Cellulophaga algicola DSM 14237: one gene and its partner. The protein of the gene in region 1 interacts with the protein of each later gene in a pairwise test. Links are inferred from orthologs where the notes say so. Each region holds a gene or a part of one and is shown on either strand. Other genes may lie near its edges.

What was found.
Region 2: the proteins of CELAL_RS18980 (region 1) and glmS interact in binary tests that used the Escherichia coli proteins (3 or more experiments, as listed by UniProt). The link is inferred for Cellulophaga algicola DSM 14237 from one-to-one orthologs.

The regions. Positions count from the first base shown.
Region 1 is NC_014934.1:4,368,246-4,371,581, forward strand. What follows is about bases 297-3,295. They hold CELAL_RS18980 (phosphatase PAP2 family protein), read right to left. Parts: upstream 2,452-3,295; coding sequence 1,141-2,451; downstream 297-1,140. Other genes in these bases: CELAL_RS18975 (bifunctional alpha/beta hydrolase/class I SAM-dependent methyltransferase), read right to left, coding at 297-1,144; CELAL_RS18985 (SDR family NAD(P)-dependent oxidoreductase), read right to left, coding at 2,433-3,188; CELAL_RS18990 (patatin-like phospholipase family protein), read right to left, coding at 3,238-3,295. In the rest of the region: more of CELAL_RS18975, read right to left, coding at 1-296; more of CELAL_RS18990, read right to left, coding at 3,296-3,336.
Region 2 is NC_014934.1:1,335,468-1,338,742, forward strand. What follows is about bases 67-3,004. They hold glmS (glutamine--fructose-6-phosphate transaminase (isomerizing)), read right to left. Parts: upstream 2,491-3,004; coding sequence 643-2,490; downstream 67-642. Other genes in these bases: CELAL_RS05735 (TonB-dependent receptor), read right to left, coding at 67-419; CELAL_RS05745 (DUF4270 domain-containing protein), read right to left, coding at 2,612-3,004. Outside these bases: more of CELAL_RS05735, read right to left, coding at 1-66; more of CELAL_RS05745, read right to left, coding at 3,005-3,275. UniProt on the Escherichia coli protein: Catalyzes the first step in hexosamine metabolism, converting fructose-6P into glucosamine-6P using glutamine as a nitrogen source.

The DNA of each region.
Region 1 (3,336 bases):
TATTTTTTTCTAGCAGCTGTAATAGATGTTGTTTACGAATTCTAATTCCGCGCCATCCTATTGCTTCAAGGTAATTTTTATCCATCATTGTTCCGAAACCCAATTTCCCTTTTGGTTGGTTATGATAAACATAATCTAAGGAAGCTCCAGAGTCAAAACCATGTTTTAGCCCAATTGCCATACCATTGCTAATTTTCCCTATTTTACTTAAAGACCATTTTTGGAATTTAAAGTTAAGGTTATTCCCCTCATTATTCTGTAGACTTTTATGTTCTGTTATTGAGAATTGATCGGGTACTAAGCTTACGCTTTTAGGTGTTTGATTAAAACATTTTTCTGCAAAAGCAATCATCTTATCATACACCATTTCTTTTTTCGTTTCAAATAAAATTCCATGAAAAAAGTCTGGTAGGACTTCAAGCTCTTTTAATGTAGTATCAAGTTTATCAAAAAATATTTTTTGATCTTTATTGAAAACTACTTTATCTTTTTCTGCAGATAAAATAAGTGTGGGAGTATCTATTGCCTCAGCATCTTCTACCAATCGTTTACCTGCATCTGCTAAATCTATTAATAATTTGGCATCAATAGATCTCGTAATTAACGAATCGTCATCATAAGCCTTCTGTTGCGCTACATCATGCGTAAGCATGGTAGATTTTACATAACTTTTAATAATTAACCCTTTATTTAGTTTAGTCCCTAGAGTAATCATTTCATTAGCCAAAGGAACAATAAGATTAATTCTAAAAGCAGGTGCAAGTAAGGCCATCCCAGCAATATTTGGAGCAAAATCATGCGCCCAAGCAGAAGCAACTACACCGCCAATACTATTTGCTATTACAAAAACATCTGTACTATTTACCTTATAGTTGGTTTCTAAATAATGAGAAAAAGCATCTAAATCTCTCACATAGTCCATAAAAACAGAAGACGTTTCTGTCTTGGTATGCCCATGTCCTCGTAAATCAAACGCAAAAATATTATATGCTGAAAATTGAGAAGAAGTAGCAATATCATTTAAACGCTCAGAATGCTCATGTCCACGGTGAATGATGATAACACTCTTTTGAGATGGTTTGAAATTCCATTTGCGATAAAAAATTTCACTTCCATCAAAACTATTAAAATGTCCATTGCTCATATATTGATTGTCTTTAAAAAATCCTGTAGATAGCCATGTATTACAGCATCTTTGTGGGTGGTTTTTATTTTTAGTAGTGCTTCCTCTAAAGGTAAAGATAGAATATTTTTTATTACAAGAATCCCTATAAAAGTACTTCTTGTAAAGCCCATTGTACAATGAATTAATATTTTTCCGTCTTTAGGTAATTCCTTGTAATGGGTTGTTATTTCTAATACGATTCTTTTAATTTCAATAGTATCGAATGCTCCAATATCTAATAAGGGAACGGCATGATATTGACAATTTTGTATGATTGCTTTATTTTCTTCTAACTCAGCAGAAAGGTCATACACCAATGTATTCCTGTTGCCTTTAAAATTTTGAAATTCCGAATGATCAAGCCTTGAAGAAATATAAAGGTTTGGAATAAGCATAATGGGCTTTTTATTTTTCCTTAAAAATTTCCAGAACAACCAATACACTCCAATGTAAGGGAAATACACTATTTTTTTATACCAAGGAATAGTTCCTAAATTGTTTTTAAGAAAGTGTACTTTGTTTTTTTGATAAGTATACCCCATTAAAAATAACACCAATGCAGGCCAAAGTAAAATGAAACCACTTGCATGATAAAATTCAAAAACCAACAAACTTAATAGAACTATTAGCCAACCACCTAAAAAATAATAATTGGCAAGGTGAAAATTTCTTACTTGAAAGTTATTTCGCTGTGCGGGAAAAATAATAAAACTCAATTGTCCTAAAATAGCCCCGGTAACCACATCTAACAAATGATGTTGATAGGTAGATAATGTAGAAAGACCTAGTAGCACTAACCATACAGCCGATACATGACGCCAAGTAGGCGTAAAATTTCTAAAGACCGACCAAAATACAAAAGCAAAAGCTATATGTAATGAAGGAGCTTCATTGAAAGGAGAATCTACTATTTCAATAAATTGAAAGATAAAATTGAATAAAGTGTTAGTAGAATCTGGCTTTATAAATGAAAATTTTAAGGGAAATATTAGAAAGAATAGACCGGCTACAACACTCACAAACAAGACACGTTTGGTTAATGTCCGTAGTTCTTGCATTGTATTACAAAGAAAAAATACGGCAACAAACAATGCGCCACTGGTCATATAAGGCACCACTGTCCAAGCCATAAATGGCATATACTTCTCAAAACTAAAAATAAATGAGGGCACATAATCTAAGGTAGACGCATACCAAGCATTCACATTATAAAATACACTAAATACGGTAGCGCAGAGCACCGCTAACTTTATTCTTGTGCCTATGGCTATTCTTGTTTCATCCATTTGGCTTTTTTAAACATAATAAGATTAAGAATAGGAGCAGGGAGTGCGGATAAGAAGGTCATCATCCATTTCATTTTTAGAGGAAAAACAACTAACTTTTTTTTAGCGTCAATAGCTTCCATAATTTTTTTTGTAGCCACATCAAGCGGTACTAAAAAAGGTTTTTTACTTAAATCATTGTTGTTTAATGCTCTTAATTTTAAGGTATCAATATAGCCCGGAGCAACAGTAGTCACCGAAATACCAAAAGGTTTCAAGGCTCTATGATAAGCATCTGAAATTTGAATTATTGCACGTTTTGTTTTGGTATACAAACTAGAATTTTCATAATCCAAAATACCAGAAACGGAAGCAATAACTGCAATACGACCCAGTTTTTGATGCACCATAAGTTCCCTTGCAATTTCAAAACAATTGATGGTCCCTAAAATATTAGTTTTAAGCATTTGAGTGGCTTCTTCATAAGAAATTTCTCCTGCTACATCTTCCGCATAACTTCCTGCACAATTAATAAAAATATCAAGATTTTCATTTTTATCCAGAAAAGTAAGTACTGCTTTTTCTACTGAAGACTTTACACAAACATCTGCTTCATAACGAATTAAATCATGGGAGTTACTTTTAGAAATTTTGTTCAAATCTCTTCCACAAACCCCTACACGGTATCCTTTTGACAGGTAATATTCAGCTAAAGAATAACCAATTCCGGAAGTACCGCCAGCAATAAAAATATTCATGGTTTAAACGTAATTTTTATTAATAGGTAAATATAGCAGTTACGAGTCATTATTCAGTTTGTTTTTTTCCTTGAATACTTTTCATCGTCTGTTCAAATCCATAGTTCCATTGCATATCCATATCATCTCTAAATTGCGCATAGGTTTT
Region 2 (3,275 bases), 3.0 Mb from region 1 along the record:
CCCCCGTAAAAATCGGCCGCCGTAGTATTTTTAATTTGTTCAATCCCAAAACGCTCTACGGTTACTGGAGATTCAAAAATTCTTTCTGGCGTTCTAGAAGCTGAAATTACAATCTCATCTAAAAGTGTTTGAGATTCATTTAAGGATGCAGATACATTTTGATTGTTTTTTGTAATACTTACTGTGCTTTCTGAATAGCCAATACTTGAAATTTTTAGTTTAAAAGGAGGCACTTCTGAAGTCTCTAGAACAAAGTTGCCATCAAAGTCTGTTACTGTTCCTACAGTTTTACCTACGATTACTACATTTGAACCAGGAATTGGTTGCCCATCTTGATCTACTACATTTCCTTTTACTGTGGTTTGAGAGAATCCCAATGTTCCCACTAAAAGGAAGAATACATACATTGTTGTTTTCATTCGAGGGAGTTAAGTTTAATTAGTTTAAAATCGAAGATACATATTTTTTCATATGATTTCTAAGAAAATAAAAAAAATTATGCATGCATAGTATTATTTTGACAATAAGACACCCAAATTATTGAATATTTTGTAAAATGAAAGAATAGGGAAGCTTAATTTAAAAACAAAAAAAAGGGGAAGATGTAAACATCCTCCCCTTTTATACCTTATTACAAGGCTATTATTCTACAGTAACCGACTTGGCTAAGTTTCTTGGCTGATCTACATTACAACCTCTCATTAATGCAATATGGTAAGATAATAACTGCAAAGGAATTGTAGTTAGTAACGGCGTAAGGCTTTCAAAAGTTTCTGGCACTTCAATCACATGATCTGCAAGCTCCTTAACGGTTTCATCACCCTCTGTTACAATCGCTATAATTTTTCCTTTTCGAGATTTAATCTCTTGGATATTACTTACTACCTTTTCATAGTGACCTCTTTTTGTTGCAATAACAAAAACTGGCATTTGCTCATCTATAAGTGCTATAGGACCATGTTTCATTTCTGCAGCAGGATAACCCTCTGCATGAATATAACTAATCTCTTTTAACTTAAGTGCACCTTCTAATGCTACTGGAAAATTATAACCTCTTCCTAAATAAAGACAATTGGTTGCATCTTTATAAACTGCAGCCACCTTCTCTATTAAGTCATTAGACAATAATGCCTTTTCTACCTTTGAAGGAATGTTCTCTAATTCGGTTAAAAATTCATGGTATTTACTTTGCGAAAAAACTCCTTTTTCTTTCGCCAACTTTAATGCAATTAAAGTTAATACGGTAATCTGAGTTGTAAATGCTTTTGTAGAAGCAACGCCTATCTCAGGACCTGCATGCGTATAAGCACCTGCATCTGTCTCTCTAGAAATAGTAGACCCTACCACATTACAAACACCAAAAACGAAAGCTCCTTTTTCTTTCGCTAATTTTATAGCTGCTAATGTATCTGCCGTTTCTCCTGATTGCGAAATAGCAATTACCACATCTTTATCTGTAATAACCGGATTTCTATATCTAAATTCCGAAGCATACTCTACCTCTACAGGAATTCTTGCTAAATCTTCAAAAATATATTCTGCCACTAGACCTGCATGCCATGAAGTACCACAGGCTACAATAATAATTCTATTGGCATTCATGAATTTTTCTAAATTATCATCAACACCAGCCATTTTAATCAAACCTTGATCTGCTAATAAGCGACCACGATACGAATCTTGAATAGCTCTTGGCTGCTCATAAATTTCTTTCAACATAAAGTGATCGTAACCACCTTTTTCAATTTCTTCAATATTTAACTGCAACTCCTTAATAATAGGATATACTACAGCATCATCTTTAATTTTACGAAGCTTAATTTCTTTACCCAAACGGATAATTGCCATTTCTTCGTCATCTAAATACATAGCGTTATTAGTAAATTCAATAAATGGCGTAGCATCAGAAGCAATAAAAAACTCATCTTCTCCGATTCCGATAGCCAAAGGACTACCTAATTTAGCCACCACTATTTCATCTGGCTTATGTTTATCAAAAACAGCAATAGCATAAGCACCAACAACTTGGTTTAATGCAATTTGAACCGCTTTTCCTAACTTAACATTCTCTTTCTTTTTTACTTCTTCAATAAGATTAATCAATACTTCTGTATCGGTATCTGAATGAAAGACGTAACCACGATTGATCAATTCTTTTTTAATAGAATCATAGTTCTCTATAATTCCATTATGAATAATCACTAAATCTCCCGAGTTTGAATAATGCGGATGAGAATTTGCATCATTAGGCACACCATGTGTTGCCCATCTCGTATGTCCTATTCCAAGCTTACCCTCTAAAGACATGGTAGCTTCTGCTTTCTTTTTTAAATCTTCAACCTTACCTTTAGTTTTACATAAGTTTATAGTTGCACCGTCATAAATAGCAACACCTGCACTATCATAGCCTCTATATTCTAATCTCTGAAGTCCTTTTATAATAATTGGATAAGCATCTCTATGCCCTATATACCCTACAATTCCACACATATTGAATAAATAATTTGGTTAATGTCTAAAAATTCTAGGCAAAACTATGAATTCTGCAAAGATTTTTAGACTAACTATAGACGTAAAACGAATAAAAACTTTAAGTGGTATAATTTTACCCTTAATTCTGGTTTACCTCGGTGTATAAAATTTCTAATTGAAGTTTTTTATCCAGGTCCGTACCGCTAACGTTACTACCATAAAGTACGGTACCAAGTGGGTTAATAGTTGACATTAACGGAATATTAACTTCTGAAGATGCTAATTTTGCTGCTGAAGTAGAAACAATTCTTATGTCTGAAGTAACCGATAAACCTAATGTAGACACAGCTTGATCACCATTTAACAATGCATTTATATAATCAGTAATTCTGATTTTATATTTAATTCCTTTTTCACTTTCTTTTTGTAAAACACCATCATAAAAAGGAAAAACATTTAATGCGGTAGGGTTTGTGACATTAAATTCTGTAAACGTATTATACAATGTCTCATTAGTCTCTGCATTATATAGATACAGACGTGATGGCTCTATAACTCCAGGAGCAGCATCTAAACTTGTTCTATCTACATAAAAGACTAAGTTAGCCTCATTTATAATCCAGTTATTAGCTTTAATCTGTGCGATAATGCTAGAACTTATCGCAGTTTCTTCACCAAACAATTTAAGCTCAGCATAAGACCCGGCACCACCTTTTAGATATATTTTTTCTGCATTTTCTGTTGAATTTATAGCCTCCAACACCTCTGGAGCATAAGCTTCATTCGTAAATGTATTTACCGCA